3 linked regions of the Endozoicomonas sp. GU-1 genome follow. The main gene of each other region encodes a partner of the protein of the gene in region 3 in a complex. Links are inferred from orthologs where the notes say so. Each region holds a gene or a part of one and is shown on either strand. Other genes may lie near its edges.

What was found. The genes of interacting proteins can lie anywhere in the genome.
Region 1: the proteins of accD (region 3) and accA are in contact, whole or in part, in a solved structure (PDB 8UXZ), measured with the Escherichia coli proteins. The link is inferred for Endozoicomonas sp. GU-1 from one-to-one orthologs.
Region 2: the proteins of accD (region 3) and accC are in contact, whole or in part, in a solved structure (PDB 8UXZ), measured with the Escherichia coli proteins. The link is inferred for Endozoicomonas sp. GU-1 from one-to-one orthologs.

What each region holds. Positions count from the first base shown.
Region 1 is NZ_CP114771.1:374,081-378,174, reverse strand. Bases 1,161-4,085 are described here. They hold accA (acetyl-CoA carboxylase carboxyl transferase subunit alpha), read right to left. Parts: upstream 3,136-4,085; coding sequence 2,185-3,135; downstream 1,161-2,184. Other genes in these bases: O3276_RS01750 (hypothetical protein), read right to left, coding at 3,456-4,085; tilS (tRNA lysidine(34) synthetase TilS), read right to left, coding at 1,643-2,188; tilS (tRNA lysidine(34) synthetase TilS), read right to left, coding at 1,161-1,661. In the rest of the region: O3276_RS01770 (hypothetical protein), read left to right, coding at 1-761; more of tilS, read right to left, coding at 780-1,160; more of O3276_RS01750, read right to left, coding at 4,086-4,094. UniProt on the Escherichia coli protein: Component of the acetyl coenzyme A carboxylase (ACC) complex. First, biotin carboxylase catalyzes the carboxylation of biotin on its carrier protein (BCCP) and then the CO(2) group is transferred by the carboxyltransferase to acetyl-CoA to form malonyl-CoA.
Region 2 is NZ_CP114771.1:5,339,331-5,343,463, forward strand. The notes cover bases 1,161-4,124. They hold accC (acetyl-CoA carboxylase biotin carboxylase subunit), read right to left. Parts: upstream 3,331-4,124; coding sequence 1,990-3,330; downstream 1,161-1,989. Other genes in these bases: prmA (50S ribosomal protein L11 methyltransferase), read right to left, coding at 1,161-1,801; accB (acetyl-CoA carboxylase biotin carboxyl carrier protein), read right to left, coding at 3,352-3,816; aroQ (type II 3-dehydroquinate dehydratase), read right to left, coding at 4,036-4,124. Also shown: O3276_RS22315 (DUF3426 domain-containing protein), read right to left, coding at 1-762; more of prmA, read right to left, coding at 914-1,160; more of aroQ, read right to left, coding at 4,125-4,133. UniProt on the Escherichia coli protein: This protein is a component of the acetyl coenzyme A carboxylase complex; first, biotin carboxylase catalyzes the carboxylation of the carrier protein and then the transcarboxylase transfers the carboxyl group to form malonyl-CoA.
Region 3 is NZ_CP114771.1:1,065,456-1,073,406, reverse strand. The notes cover bases 4,981-7,951. They hold accD (acetyl-CoA carboxylase, carboxyltransferase subunit beta), read left to right. Parts: upstream 4,981-6,000; coding sequence 6,001-6,903; downstream 6,904-7,951. Other genes in these bases: folC (bifunctional tetrahydrofolate synthase/dihydrofolate synthase), read left to right, coding at 7,160-7,951; trpB (tryptophan synthase subunit beta), read left to right, coding at 4,981-5,163. In the rest of the region: O3276_RS04240 (hypothetical protein), read left to right, coding at 18-983; O3276_RS04235 (hypothetical protein), read left to right, coding at 1,153-1,782; tRNA pseudouridine(38-40) synthase TruA, read left to right, coding at 2,076-2,879; O3276_RS04225 (phosphoribosylanthranilate isomerase), read left to right, coding at 3,209-3,919; more of trpB, read left to right, coding at 3,991-4,980.

The DNA of each region.
Region 1 (4,094 bases), 690 kb from region 3 along the record:
GTACACTGACCTCTGTTCTTTCGCCGACGAAACACATGATTACCAATCTATCCAAACAACCTGACGAAAGCGATCGCTCTGATTACGTCCTTCATCCAAGTAACGTCTACGGTTTACTAAAAAGTCTGCCCCTGCAGAAAAAAATTCAGCTGGTTCAAAACAACATCACAGAAGACCGTGAAGCCTTGAAAAAAGCCATACTCTCAGATCTCGTGGATGAACATAAAGCGTTCCGTCGATTAAAGTGGGCAGGCGGCATCGGTAAGAGCGAATTGAAGAAACGTTTAACCTGTTTACAACAAGTCGTCGATGCCAGCTACCCTGAGCCCGGAAGCAAAGAGCTGATACAAGAGATACTCATCGAATTTCGTGCTTTTTCTGCCCGAGTGCTCAGGGAAAAATGGTACCGCCCTCGCTATCGCCAACTCGTCAAAGTGATCCATAAAATGATCGACAGTTTCAAACAAAAAGAGGATATTGACCCGGCACACTGGCTGGAAAATTACCAAGCAAAGAAACAGAGTTTTGCCGGGACTCACCGATGGAATTTATGGCGTCAATATCAGGATTCTGACGTTTTTCCGATCCATCAAAATGCTCTCAATGACCCGAACCCTGTGATTGATTTTAACAAATTACAACATCCATACGATACGGTGTCCCGGGTTGCTGAAAATAGTCACTACTTTAGAGACCAGGGAGAACGTTTGCGGGCATTGGCAGCATTAGAGAACGGTAACTCAAACGACAATAACCGGTAAAACAAAGACGAATGGCTGTTACCAATGGAGAGCTAAACCATCACTCTCCATGCCATAATAGCCATCACACACCCAGAGACCGGGAGCAGCCACCATTTGGTCACCATCAAACACCAATGGCAAATATTCTCTCAGCCAGGGTGGCACTTTATAGTCCTGCAGCCATTTTTTCAGAGTTTTTCGACCTTGCCGCCCGGCAATGGCAAACTTTTCATCCCCTGATATGTGACAACGGCGTTTTAACAGTAATGGTTTTTGTGGCAGTCGGATGGCGCTATCACTGCGCTCCTGTTTAGCACTGCAGATCAGCGACCGGTCTCCCAACACCACGATTGGCTCTTTCTGCCAGTCCCATACCATGGGTTCAAATGCCTGCAAATGCACGTCTTCATCCAGCAACACCAGCATTTGTTGGTAGCGAGTCAGGGTAAAGCGCGGTGCCACTGTCAGCAGGGGCTCGGCGTCGATTCGAGCCTCAACCACTTCATCAAAGATCTGTTCAAGGGTGTCTCTGGAGGGCAGTTGTATGCCCTGCTGTTTCAGCCATTGGCGAACCACTCGACGCCGGGAACCGGCATCAAGGGATTGCAGCGTTGCCAGATTCATCAGCGGTTGCCGGTCAAGCAGCCATTGCGGGCGATAATCAATACACAGGGCCAACTGTTCGATTGTTTGCTGCTGCACGGTTTGATTCATCTGCGCCACATCCCGCACAAATTCGACCAATCGTTCCGACGCACCCGGCCAGCGCTCTTCCACCATGGGAATCAGTCGCTGACGGAGAAAGTTGCGGGAGAAGCGTTCATCCGTATTACTGTCATCTTCAATAAATCGGAGGTTATTTGTCCGGGCATAATCTTCAATGGATGCTCGGGCCACATTCAGTAAGGGCCGTAACAACAGCCCATTACCCAGGGACCTTTGTTCGGGAATCCCTGAACACCATCAACACCGGTCCCGCGGAATAACCTGAGCAGAACCGTCTCTGCCTGATCATCCCGATGATGCCCCTGCAACAGACAGCCGCCCTCTTCCACGGCATTGATAAATACCTGGTATCGCGCATCCCTGGCCGCCTGCTCCAGACCATAGCCGTCATTTTCCAGAGAAACTCTGGCGATGGTCAGCGGTATCTGCCACTGTTCACATACCGAGTGACAGTGCTCAGCCCACTGATCAGCGTAACGGCTCAAACCATGATGAACATGAACAGCACACACATCAGCGATATCTCCCTGATCACGCAGGCAGGCCAGCAAATGGAGTAAAACGGTGGAGTCAACACCGCCACTGAATGCCACCGTTACAGGACATTCAGAGACCGGTATCTGCAGGCTTGAAGATAGTTGATCAAGCACCCACTCAGGGCTGAGCGGGTGACAGGAAGTGATCTCTGCGCTGGTTTTTGCCATCGTTTTCGCAATCAAAGCGCCCCAAAATCCCTGATTTTCTGGTAACGATTTTCCAGCAGGGTATCGCTGTCCAGTGCCGAAAGCATGTTCAGCTGATCCACCAGTGTTGCTTGCAAACTGGCAGCCGCTGCTTCAGGATCCCGGTGTGCACCACCCAATGGCTCTGCCACCAGGGTATCCACCAGGCCCAGCTCCTGTAAACGCCCGGCAGTTACCCCCATGGCCTCTGCGGCGGTAGAAGCGTACTCGGCTTTTTTCCAGAGAATGGAGGCACAACCCTCAGGGGAAATAACAGAGTAAGTTGAATACCCCATCATCACCAGATGATCACAAACCCCAATGGCCAAGGCACCACCGGAACCACCCTCACCGATCACCGTGGAAATCACAGGCACTTTCAAGCGGGACATCACCGCCAGGTTGTAGGCAATCGCCTCACTCTGCCCACGTTCCTCGGCACCAATACCGGGGTATGCGCCCGGTGTATCAATAAAGGTCAGGATGGGCATCTTGAAACGTTCCGCCATTTCCATCAGCCGACAGGCTTTACGGTAACCTTCCGGTTTGGGCATACCGAAATTCCGGCGAACTTTTTCTTCGATCTCACGCCCCTTCTGATGACCAATCACCATCACCGGTCGACCATCCAGTCGGGCCATGCCACCCACAATGGAGGGGTCATCAGCAAAATGGCGATCGCCATGGAGTTCATCAAACTCGGTGAAAATATGGCGAATATAGTCCAGCGTGTAGGGCCTTCTGGGGTGCCGGGCCAGCTGGGCCACCTGCCAGGAAGAAAGGTTGCTGAAAATGGCATCCGTCAGACTGCGGCACTTATCCTGCAGTGTGGCAATCTCTTCAGTAATATTCAGCTCTGCATCGCTGCTGACCAGCCTAAGCTCTTCTATCTTGGCTTCCAGTTCAGCAATTGGCTGTTCAAAGTCCAGGTAATTCGGGTTCATGAAGTCCACTTATCATGGCCGGAGAGTAAATAGGGATCAAAATACGTAAACACCGCCGTAAAGTCGAGTTAAAAAGCGTAATTACCTGTAAACAGTTCAACAGCTGGTCGACCTGGAAGTCTGCAGAAAAGCAATACGAGAATGGGATGTCCCCTTTTGAAAAGCCGGAACCACTGCCTGTAGTGGACAATAAAGGAGGAACCTTCACCGTGGGTACATTTTGCGACCACAATATCCCCCCCCGGTAGCCAGCCGACCCGCAATGCCCGGAAGTTACAACGGGCATCGGGACAGGCAGGGCGGCAGTTAGCCCAGTCGCATCAGAATAAAGACATATCCCACTCCGCCATCTTCTCCCAATATGGGTCTGGGACTACCTGTGGCATTTCCATGGCTTCTGCCTGAAAACCCGGGACTTTCGGTTGATGCCCCATCTTTGCGCCAACAGCGTCAGACCATCCCAGCAGTGGCCTGATGCAATTGGCTATGTCGGTGCCCTTGCAAGCCAGCTCAAAAGCTGCCATTGCCTCGCCATAGGTGGTTCCGCAATAGAGGGAGAAATGGTCATCATGCTCCCCGGGCCCGGGTGTGAAATCATCATCCCCCAGGTAACGGATTTGCTGGCGAGCGGTATCCAGTGTAAATAGCCGATCACAAAGCTCAGGCTTCAATGCATGAAGGAAAAACCTGCCATTATCAAGTTGACCCGCATGGATTGAATAAGGGTCATACAACCCGGAAAAACTTCTTCCCCAATTCAGATGATATTCACCGGCATGATATTTTTTGAAAACAAACGCACCGGTAACCTCTTTCAGGGTATTTCCGAGTTCCGTGAAATCCACCTCGCCCAATGTCCCATCTGCACGCCGGAAGTAGGCTACCGGTGGGACAGGCGTTGATTCAGGGTTCTCGATTATTGGTTTTTCCATTTTCCGAAATATCAGATCAGCCGGGAC
Region 2 (4,133 bases), 4.3 Mb from region 3 along the record:
GGTCAGCTTTAAGTCTGGAAACGGCTGTGAGTGCCTGGCTTCATTAATGATGACAGCATCTACCTGCAGGGCGTTGTCTTGATCAGGGTGGCTGCGTATCACAAGATCAACGCTTCTAATGGCAGTGAGGTTAACCATGGGGGGAAGTGTGCAGGAAAGCAGATTGCAGGTCATGGTATAAGCCGGTCGCAAGGCAGGGTTCAGTGACAGTGTATTGCGGTTGAACCAGGCAAATTGCAGTGTCAGCAACACCAGCAGGCTACAGGCCGCAACCCCCCAGTAGGTTCTTTTCCTGCGGAGCTGTTGTTCGTTAATGGTTTCTTCGGTTTCCCGCTGGTCCAGTTCGTGAATCAGGGTTTCGATGCTTTGCTGGTGGTAGCCATCATATTGGATGGGCGCAGTGGCAACCTTTGCTTTTATGGAAGGGTCAAGGTCTTTGCTTCTGGATGTTTCCGGTGGTGTTGAATCCGGTTTTTTGACCGGTTTTTGCTGTTGGACGACCAGTGTTTCCCGCAGCTTTTTTTGGGTTTGAGTGGGTGTCCGGGGTTCTTCCCGGTGGTTAGAGGGTGATGTTTCAACGCTTTCAGTGGGGGTGTTTAATGCCTTCTTTTCTTGTTCTTTCAGGAGCGGTAGCTGGTCTATCGCATTAAAAACCTGAAGGCATGAACCGCAACGCACCGAACCCCTGGCAGCCTTAAGCTGGGCATGGGTAATGCGGAATATGGTCTGGCAGTGGGGGCAAGTGACACTTGACGGCGTCATGTTGACTGTTTACCTGATCTTGAAGCAGCATTTTTTATTAGACCAGAGCCCCCGTACTGAATCCAGTCTAATTGATAATGCAGGTAATTTTGTTTTATTGAAACCCGGGGAGTAACAAGTTCTGTCATACCTGCATCACATCAATGCCAGCTTATGAACGTCGCTTACCAGAAAGCATGGCCCAGCCATCAAAGGTGACTGCTGTATCCATGGCAAACCACTGTTCATAGGTTTGAATTATTTCATCCGCCTGCTCAGCCAGAACACCGGATAGAGCAATGGAACCGCCTTCCCTGGTCAGACTGGCCAGTTTGGGAGCCAGTTGAGTCAAAGGGCCAGCAAGAATGTTGGCCAGTACTACATCAGCTTGATCTGCTGGTTCGTCATCGGGCAGAAAAACTTCCAGTTTATCCACCGGAATGTTATTCCGTTTAGCATTCTCGATAGAGGCTTCCAGTGCCTGCGGATCCAGGTCAACACCGACCGCGGATTGTGCGCCCAGAAGGAGTGCTGCAATAGCAAGGATGCCAGAACCACAACCATAGTCGATAACTGTTTTGCCAGTCAGGTTATTCTGCTGATCCAGCCAACGCAGGCAGAGTGCTGTGGTGGGGTGCGTCCCGGTGCCAAAGGCCAGGCCCGGGTCCAGCATCAGGTTAACTGCCTCAGGATCGGGAACGTCTTTCCAGCTGGGGCAAACCCACAGGCGATCACCAAACTGCATGGGGTGGAAGTGGGTCATCCACTCTCTTTCCCAGTCTTTATCTTCCACCAGTTCGACCTTGTTATCAGGGAAAGGGTTCAGTCCGGCATGTTCTTTGAGAAAGGGTATGATATCATCGATGCGGGTCTGGGCATCAAACAAGCCAACAACAACGGTGTTGGTCCACAGCGGTGTGGTACCCAGCTCTGGTTCATAGACCGGTTGATCTTTTGCATCCTGCAGGGTGACCGCACAGGCACCGGCTTCCAGAAGCAGGTCTTCCAGAATTTCAGCATGGTCAGAAGTTGTGTCCAGTCTGACTTGAATCCAAGACATTGTGTTACCCAGAATGAAAAGCAATAAGAATTCAGACCTGTTCTTCAGGAAAGAAATTCATGGAACATAGGCGACTTATTGTAGCTGAGCACCGGTATTTCATAAACATTTGCTGGTTGATCGCCCAATAAAAAGAAAGGCCATCTCCTGTGGGAGAGGGCCTTGCCAAAGAGCAAAAAAACGGGAAATCACTCAGCCAGTTTCTTTTCCAGATAGTGAATACTGACACCGCCTTCTTTGAAGTGAGGATCAGTCACCAACGTCTGATGAAGAGGAATATTGGTTTTAATCCCTTCAATAACGGTTTCATCCAGTGCGTTCTTCATCCGGATAAGAGCCGTTTCACGATCCGGACCATAACTGATGATCTTGGCGATCAGGGAGTCATAGTAAGGGGGAACGCTGTAGCCGTTGTACAGATGGCTATCCACGCGAACACCGTTACCACCCGGTGCATGGAACTGCAAAACCTTGCCTGGTGATGGCATAAAGGTTTTTGGATCTTCGGCGTTGATACGACATTCGAAGGCGTGGCCTTTGAGTTCGATATCGTCCTGTTCAACGCTCAGAGGCAGGCCGCTGGCAATTCTCAGCTGCTCTTTGACAATATCAATGCCGCTGATCAGTTCGGTCACCGGGTGCTCAACCTGAACCCGGGTGTTCATTTCAATGAAATAGAACTCACCGTTTTCATACAGGAATTCAAAGGTTCCAGCGCCTTTGTAGCCCAGCTCAATGCAGGCACGGGTACAGGCACTGGCCACTTCCTGACGCTTCTCTTCCGGAATGCCGGGCGCAGGTGCTTCTTCAATAACCTTCTGATGACGACGTTGCAAAGAGCAGTCGCGGTCACCCAGATGAATGGCGTTACCCTGGCCATCGGCCAGCACCTGGAACTCCACATGACGTGGGTTTTGCAGGAATTTCTCCAGGTAAACCGTATCATTGTTGAATGCCGCACCGGCTTCTGATTTGGTCAGGGCGACGGAGCTGATCAGGTCTTCTTCGTTGTAGACCACGCGCATACCGCGGCCACCGCCACCGCCGGCAGCCTTGATGATCACCGGATAACCAATATCCCGGGCAATAGCCATGGTGCGGCTGTGATCGTCAGTGAGAGAGCCATTAGAGCCAGGAACCGTGGGAACACCGGCTTTCTGCATGGCTTTGATCGCTGAGACTTTGTCCCCCATCAGGCGGATAACGTCGGCAGAAGGCCCGATAAAGGTAAAGCCACTGCGTTCTACCTGTTCAGCAAAATCTGCATTTTCTGACAGGAAGCCGTAACCCGGGTGAATCGCGGTGGCGTGAGTCACCTCGGCGGCACTGATGATGGCAGGAATATTGAGATAGCTGTCTGCCGGGTTGTTTGGACCGATACAGACGGACTCATCCGCCAGGTGCAGATGCATAAGGTCAGCATCGGCCTTGGAGTGAACCGCAACGGTCTTGATGCCCAGCTCTTTGCAGGCCCTTAATATTCTGAGAGCAATTTCGCCCCGGTTGGCTATTACGACTTTATCGAGCATAACGCGATTCTCAGGCGATTATCAGACAATAGTGAACAGGGGCTGGTCGAACTCAACAGGCTGACCATTCTCTACCAGAACGGCATCAATAGTGCCGGATTTGTCCGCCTTGATCTGATTCATCATCTTCATGGCTTCAACAATGCAGAGTACATCACCTTCCTTAACCTGCTGGCCGACTTTGGCGAAGTCAGGCGCATCCGGTGACGGAGCACCGTAGAAAGTACCAACCATGGGAGACTTGACCTGATGGCCCGAAACGACAGGCTCAGCAATAGCAGGTGCAGCTGCTTCAGTGGCAGCGGGGGCAGCAGCCGGAGCCGGGGCTGGTGCAGCAGCCGGATAGGCAATGGGGGCGGCGGCTACAGGTGCATTTTTCGAGTAACGGCTGATACGAACGGACTCTTCACCCTCATGGATTTCGAGCTCATCAATACCTGATTCTTCCAGCAGCTCAATGAGCTTTTTTACTTTTCTGATATCCATTGTCAGTCTCAAATGCGTGTACTGGCAGCTCTGGCTGGCCAGTCTGGTTGATTTTGCGAAAAATCGAACACTCTACTTGGCGAGTGCAGGATCCCCGTTGGTCAGTTTTTGCCTGACAGTGCCACTGTTTAAGAGGGGTTAAGGCAGTTGCACTGTGATTAACATAAATCAGAACGTTGTCCTGTGTTGGAGTCGCGTTCTGAAAAAAAGCTCGCGTTCTTATGGCTCCGGCTGTCTGGCAAGCCTGTCAACTGCGGCAGACAGTGCCATTTCGTAGCCTTTAGGTCCCAGTCCGGCAATAACCCCTTCAGCAACGT
Region 3 (7,951 bases):
TCGATAGCGGCTTAACTATGAATATCAACTCAGGTGCAGGTTCGACGACCAATGTTGTTATTTCTTCCTCTGTAGCGAAGGATGCCCTGACCTTGGCAGGTACCCTGTCAGGGCTTGCTTTCGGCTTTCTTATAACCCGCCTCCCGGACGACGGCAGTTTTCTGAGTCGCGCCTTATATATCGGCGCTTGTAGCGTTGTGGGGCATCTCACCGCCAAAACTGCCAATCACAGTGGTGCCGCCTTCTGGCAACGAGCTGTGGAAATTCCTGATACAGTATCCATACATATCAATAACCCTGATATTACCCCCACCAGTCAGGATTCTCATATTGTCCGGGATAGCGGCTCAACTATGAATACCAATCCAGGTGCAGGTTCGACGACCGACTTTGTTCTTTCTACCTCGGTAATCAAGGATACCTGGTCTTTGGCAGGTGCCCTGTCAGGAGTTGCTCTTGGCTCTTTTGTATCTTTGTTCTCGGACAACGACAATTTGCTGACTCATAGCTTATTTTTGGGCGCTTGTGGCACTGCTGGATACCTCATCACACAAAGTGCCTATCACGGTTGTGCCGCCTTCTGGAAAGGCTCTGAGGTTATTCGTGCTACCGTATCCACGTATATGAATAACCTTGGTATTACCCCCTTCAGTCAGGATTCTCATATTGTCCAGGCATTTACCTACGCCGGAGCGTGGTATGGCCTGTTTTACAGTAGTGCCCTCGAAGATCCATTACTGATTCGATCAGAAGAGGCAATAGAAATGGAAAGACGTGCGCACTGGGGCCGAAATTATGAGCCTCCTCCTTGTCTGGTTCCTCCGGATGCTATGCAGCGAATCAAGTCTGGCTCAGGCTCGGCCATGCTCGGTGCCGGTGTCGGATATCTGGTAGGAAAAACGCTGGACTATACGGCAAAAGCCGCCTTTTCCGGTGCCAGAATGGCGGCTGAATGCCTTAGATCGATAGCCACTGGTCGCTGAATAGGTAGACAGCCACCTGTTTGTGCACAAACTCAGTGGCACGGGTGTAGCTGTGCACGCGCTGAAAATACTTTCATTACCTGCCAGCAGGAACTTTTTCCTGGCTTAAGCATCTACATGGTCGCCTTACGTAAAACGTCACGTTCTTATATCTGAGAGGGACTTAACAATGGATATCAACTCTGGTAAAGGCTCAACGAACAACATTATTGTTCCTGCCTCAGTAATGAAGGATTCTATGGCGATGGCTGGTGCCATGACAGGGCTGGCTTTCGGCCTTCATACAGCCCGCTTCTCGGTTGATGACAATTTTCTGAATCGCGCCTTATATACGGGCGCTTATGGCGTTGCGGGAAACCTTATCGGGAAAGGGGTCTATCACGGTTGTACCGCCTTCTGGCACGCTTCTGTGAAAATTCGTGATACCGTATCCACGTATATGGATCACCTCGGTATCACTCCCTTCATTCAGCAGGATTCTCATATTGTCCAGGCGTGTACCTACGCAGGAGCACTCTGTAGCCTGGGTTGCAGTAGGGCCATGGCAGTTCCAATGCGGGTGCTGGGTCGACCAGAAGAAGCGTCCATACGTGCGAATTATTCTGATGCTTCGATTCGAATCCTGGCTGGCACATGCTCGGTCATGATCGGTGGAGGTGTCGGGTACCTGATGGGAAAAGCGCTGGACTATACAGCAAAAGCAGCCTTTTACGGTGCCGGAATGGCTGCAGAACGTCTTGGTTTGACAACCACTGTGGGCGGGAGTCCTGGGGAACAGACCAAGAATAATCTCGACTGAGTCAATTGGTGCAACTGAAAGGATTATACAGCAGAGATCACCAGACAGAAGCAAAGGATAAGAGTACTTCAGCAGCGGGCAATGAATCTGTTACGATTCCATCCTGTAGAACCGGTGTTGCGACAGCCTCGGGACCATGGGAATGAGTCCGGAGAGGTTGTGGCAACGAGGTGTCTATTTATGTATTACAGAGCTTGGCTGCACTAACCCGGAAACATCTCCTGGTGGTAATCTACCCGCGCACTCCTGCTTAAATTCTGCCTTTGGCTATTTTCTATAGGTGTTTTTCTTTCATGCCCCGTTATGCTGCCAGTGTTCAATACGATGGCTCCCGTTTTTTTGGTTGGCAGGTTCTCAAGACCGGTTTGCCCACGGTGCAGGCTGCGGTAGAAGCTGCGCTGTCAAAAGTGGCTAACCATCCTGTTGCCGTTGTCTGTGCAGGAAGAACCGATGCCCGGGTTCATGGCTGTAACCAGATTATTCATTTTGATACGGATGCCGTTCGTACCGAGCGGGGCTGGGCTTATGGCGCTAATGCCAATTTGCCGGATGACGTGGCCGTAAACTGGGTGAAGCCGGTTTCTGATGATTTTCATGCCCGCTTTTCTGCCCTGTGGCGACGTTATCGTTACGTGATTTATAACCATCCCATTCGGCCCGCACATCTCTCCAAAGGGGTGACCTGGAACTATCGGCCGCTGGATGTTGAGCGCATGAAGGCGGCGGCAGAGTGCCTGGTGGGCGAACATGATTTTACCTCTTATCGTGCGATTCAGTGTCAGGCAAAGAACCCGGTCAGGCATGTGACCCGGCTGGATATTTCCCGCCACGGACCACTGATTGTTATTGATGTGCAGGCCAATGCGTTTTTGCATCATATGATTCGTAATTTTGCCGGGGTGTTGATGGCGGTGGGTTGCGGCAAACGTGAGCCTGGCTGGGCAAAAGAGGTGCTGGATGCTCGGGATCGTGCCCAGGGTGGGGTAACCGCTTCGCCCTGTGGGCTTTATTTTGTCGATGCGGGGTACGATAAGGTGTTTGGACTGCCGGCCAGTGAATCGAACCCACACTTTATTGCGCCATTAATTCCGCTTTAAATCGGCGGTTTTTCCAGAGCTGGCATACGTTTTCCGTGCAATGGATGGGTTCCTCTCTATTGACCTGAAAACTCTGTTCGTTCTGTAGCGGAGATCTTACTGAGCTGCAGAACCACGTTCATTCTGAGGCTGTCGAAGGGTGTGGACTGTGAACCAACCGTAAAGACCGTGCCAATCACCCTTCGACTCCGCTCAGGGTGAACGGAGATTGTACACATGAAACTCATTGAAATGATGTGCCAGATGCAGTAATTCCCGAAATGTTCTGATAAGATCAACGATCGCTCAGGGGTTGCCTATTCTTTCGCATTGATCTTCGGCAGTACAGTGTGAAAGCACCTTCAAACCCTTACCCTGTGGTTGGCTCTGTGTCCCGGGTAATCTCCCGACACAGGGCGTGGGAAAGAGAACACCGGGAAATGGAAGTATCTCCTCGTATAAAAATCTGCGGAATTACCCGTGTTGATGATGGTTTGATCGCTGCTGACAGCGGGGCGGATGCCATCGGTCTGGTGTTTTACCGGAAAAGCCGTCGTTGTGTCACGGTTGAGCAGGCCGTGGAGATTGTTCGGGCTCTGCCGCCGTTTGTCTCGGTGGTTGGGCTGTTTGTCGATGCCTCCGATGAGCTGATTCAATCGGTTCTGGACGCGGTTCCTCTTTCACTACTGCAATTTCATGGCAATGAACCGGAAATCGAGTGCGCCCGCTGGGGGGTACGTTATATGAAGGCCTTCCGTGTTCGTCCGGATATTGCCGTGGCCGACATGGTGGCTCCCTATACCAGTGCCTGTGGCTACCTGCTGGACAGTTATAAGCCCGGGGAGGTGGGTGGCACCGGTGAGTCTTTTGACTGGGATTTGATACCCCATGAGCTGAATAAACCGATGGTGCTGGCCGGAGGTCTGAGTCCTGATAATATCGCTCAGGCAGTGAACAGGGTTCGACCCTATGGAGTTGATGTCAGCAGTGGCGTAGAGAGTCAGCCTGGCATTAAGGATCACGATAAAATCAAAGCCTTTATCAAGGCGGCAGGAAGATGATGGTCGATCAGGAAATTTTTGAGTCCCCCGTTCTTTCTTCTGAAGAACACAAGTACGATCAACCGGATTTAATGGGGCATTTTGGCCGTTACGGTGGACGTTTCGTGGCTGAAACCCTGATGGGTGCGCTGGAAGACCTTGATCGCACCTGGCGTGAGCTCTGGCAGGACAAGACCTTTCAGGAAGATTTTGATCGTGACCTGGCTGACTTTGTCGGCCGTCCTTCACCGCTCTATTTTGCTGAGCGATGGACTCGGGCGCTGGGTGGCGCAAAAATCTACCTGAAGCGTGAAGATCTCAATCATACCGGTGCCCACAAAATCAACCACGCGGTTGGTCAGGCGCTGCTGGCCAAACATATGGGGAAAACCCGGATTATTGCCGAAACCGGTGCCGGTCAGCACGGTGTTGCCTCGGCGACGGTGGCCGCCCGTCTTGGGTTGGAGTGTGTGGTTTATATGGGGGCCAAGGACGTAAAACGTCAGGCATTGAACGTCTATCGCATGAAACTTTTGGGGGCCACCGTGGTACCGGTAGAAACCGGTTCCCAGACGCTGAAAGACGCGATTAATGAAGCACTCAGGGATTGGGTAGCACGCCCTGAAGATACCTTCTATCTGCTGGGCACAGTTTGTGGCCCTTCACCCTATCCTGAAATGGTGCGTAATCTGCAGAGTATTATTGGCCGGGAAGCCCGTCGGCAGATTCTGGAAAAAGAAGGCCGCCTGCCGGATGCCCTGGTTGCCTGTGTGGGTGGTGGTTCCAATGCCATGGGGCTGTTCCACGAATTTATTCAGGATAAAGCCGTTAAGCTGTATGGTGTTGAAGCGGCAGGACACGGTGTTGATACCGATAAGCATGCGGCCCGGATGAGTTCCGGCCGCCCGGGCGTTTTGCAGGGCGCAAGAACCTATCTGATGACCAACGAACATGGCCAGATTATTGAGAGCCACTCTGTGTCGGCCGGATTGGACTATCCGGGGGTTGGGCCAGAACACAGTTACCTGAAAGATATCGGCCGTGCACAATACCCGGCGGCAACGGATGAAGAAGCCCTTGCGGCCTTTCGCAAGCTGACCCGCCTGGAAGGCATTATGCCAGCGCTGGAAAGCGCCCATGCCCTGGCCTGGGTTGATAAACTGGCACCCACGATGAGCCAGGACCAGATCATTATCTGTAACCTGTCTGGTCGTGGTGATAAGGATATTCATACCGTTGCCACTATTGATGGCCTCGAAGTATAAGGTGGGCACCGCATGAGTCGTGAAATAAACAGAATCAAAGCCCGCTTTGAAACCTTGCAGGGGCGTGAACGTAAAGCTCTGATACCCTACATTCTTGCCGGTGACCCTCCGGGCAAGACTGTTCGAGGTTATGCACCACCTGGTGGACCATGGTGCGGATATGATTGAGCTGGGCTTTCCGTTCTCGGACCCGGTTGCGGATGGTCCGGTGATTGCCCAGGCCCATGAGCGGGCGGTATCACACGGTGTTACATTGCATGACGTTTTTGCAATGGTTTCTGAGTTCCGGGAAAGGGATAATGACACACCGGTTGTCCTGATGGGCTATCTCAATCCGGTAGAGATCATGGGCTACCAGCGGTTTGTTGAGTTGGCCAGTCAGGCGGGTGTTGATGGTGTGCTGATGGTGGATCTGCCACCGGAAGCCGCAGGTGATTTACTGGATATGCTGCATAACCGTGGTATTGACATGATCAGCCTGATTACCCCGACCACATCCGATGAACGAATTGCCAAGATCTGCCGGGTTGCCAGTGGTTATCTCTATTATGTATCCCTGAAAGGGGTAACCGGTGCGGCAACCCTGAATACGGCAGAAGTTGAAGAGCGGGTCAACCACATCCGGCGTTTTGCTGACGTTCCGGTGTGTGTTGGCTTTGGTATCCGCGATGGAGCCTCGGCTGCCGCCATTGGGCGAATGGCAGACGGCGTTATTGCGGGCAGTGTGCTGGTATCTGAGCTGGCTCAGTATGGCAATGAGGGACAGGCCTCCATTGACCGCGTTGCCAGCCGAATTGCCGAAATGCGCTCAGCTATGGACGATGACAGGACGAATGAATGAGCAACTGGTTAGTCGATAAACTGATTCCATCGTTATCACGCGCTGCTATTGCGCAGAAAAGCAGCAGTGTGCCAGAAGGGCTTTGGCGCAAGTGTGTGAAGTGTGAGGCCTTTCTCTATCGCCCCGAGCTGGATAGAAACCTGGGTGTTTGTCCCAAGTGCCAGCATCATATGCGAATCAGTGCCCGCACGCGACTGGATTACTTTCTTGACAAGGAAGGAAAGGCTGAGCTGTTTGCTGACCTTGAGCCCAATGACCGGCTGAAGTTTCGCGACACAAAAAAGTACCGTGATCGACTGGCAGCGGCGCAAAAGCAGACCGGCGAAAAAGATGCTCTGGTGGCCATGCGTGGTACCGTCGAGGACATTCCGGTCGCGGCCGTTGCCTTTGAGTTTTCTTTTATGGGTGGCTCCATGGGGTCGGTGGTCGGGGAAAAGTTTGCCCGTGCTGCCGAGTTATGCCTGGCAGAGAAGATGCCGTTGATCTGTTTTTCAGCCAGTGGCGGTGCCCGAATGCAGGAAGCCCTGTTTTCCCTGATGCAGATGGCGAAAACCAGTGCGGCCCTGGAAAGAATGCGTCAGGCGGGTATTCCTTATATCTCAGTGATGACTGACCCGGTGTACGGCGGTGTTTCTGCCAGTCTGGCCATGCTCGGTGATATCAATATGGCTGAGCCCGGTGCCCTGATTGGTTTTGCCGGTCCCAGGGTGATTGAACAGACCGTCCGGGAAAAGCTGCCGGAAGGCTTTCAGCGCAGTGAATTCCTGCTGGATCACGGTGCTATTGATATGATCGTTTCCCGTTCTGAGTTGCGATCCACTATCGCCAGGCTTTGCCGGAAAATGCAGGGCAGGCCGGATGCTGATGTGGCGCTTGCTGATACAGTAGAAGTTGCCTAATCCAACCTAAGGCTGGTTTTTTCTCCGGCCTTTTCTCTATATTTTGTTCCCGCGCTCTGGGGGTGTTGCAAAAGTTATAAAAGCCTTGAACCACAAAGGCACAAAGACACAAAGTTTTTTCTGGGCTTGCCTGAGCTACGCTCAGCAAACAAAATGGCTTTCTTTGTGCCTCCGTGTCTTTGTGGTTCACTTCTTTTTAAGGCCTTTCGCAACACCGTCGCTCTGCGTGGGAATGCATACGTCTGGAGATGTGACGTTGTCCTCGTTTGAAAAGAAAGAAAAAAGCCTTGCACAGTGGTTAACCTGGATGGAAGAAACTCGTCCGGAGCATGACATCGACTTTGGGCTGGACCGGATTCGGCTGGTGGGTGACAGGCTGGATTTGCTCAAGCCTGCGCCGTTCATTATCACCGTGGGGGGCACCAATGGCAAAGGCTCGACGCTGGCCGTTCTTGAAGCTGTTTTGCTGGCTGCTGGTTACAAGGTAGGTCTATTTACATCACCTCATTTTCTCAAGTTTAACGAAAGAATTCGCATTAATGGCGAACAGGTCAGTGATGACTGGCTATGTGATGCTTTTGAGAAGATCAATGAAGGTCGAAAAACGACATGGCTAACCTATTTTGAATTTACCACCCTGGCTGCCGTGGACTGCTTTAAAAGGGCGGAGGTGGATGTGGCACTGATGGAAGTCGGCCTGGGTGGACGACTGGATGCTACCAATGTGATTGACCCCGATGTGTCGGTAATTACCACGGTGGCGCTCGACCATCAGGAATACCTTGGCTTTAGCATTGAAGCGATTGCCAAAGAGAAGTCAGGAATATTTCGTGCCTGTAAACCTGCGATCTTTGGTGATCAGCCAGTGCCGCAGGCAATCACCGACATGGCTGAGCGTCTTGGCAGTGCCCTGTATTGCAGAGGAGAGGCGTTTACCCTGGCAAGGTCGGGTAATACGTGGCATTGGTCAGGTAGTGAAAATCAACAGCTGGACAACCTCCCTGTTCCCAATGTGGTGATTGATAATGCCGCGACGGCATTGCAAGCG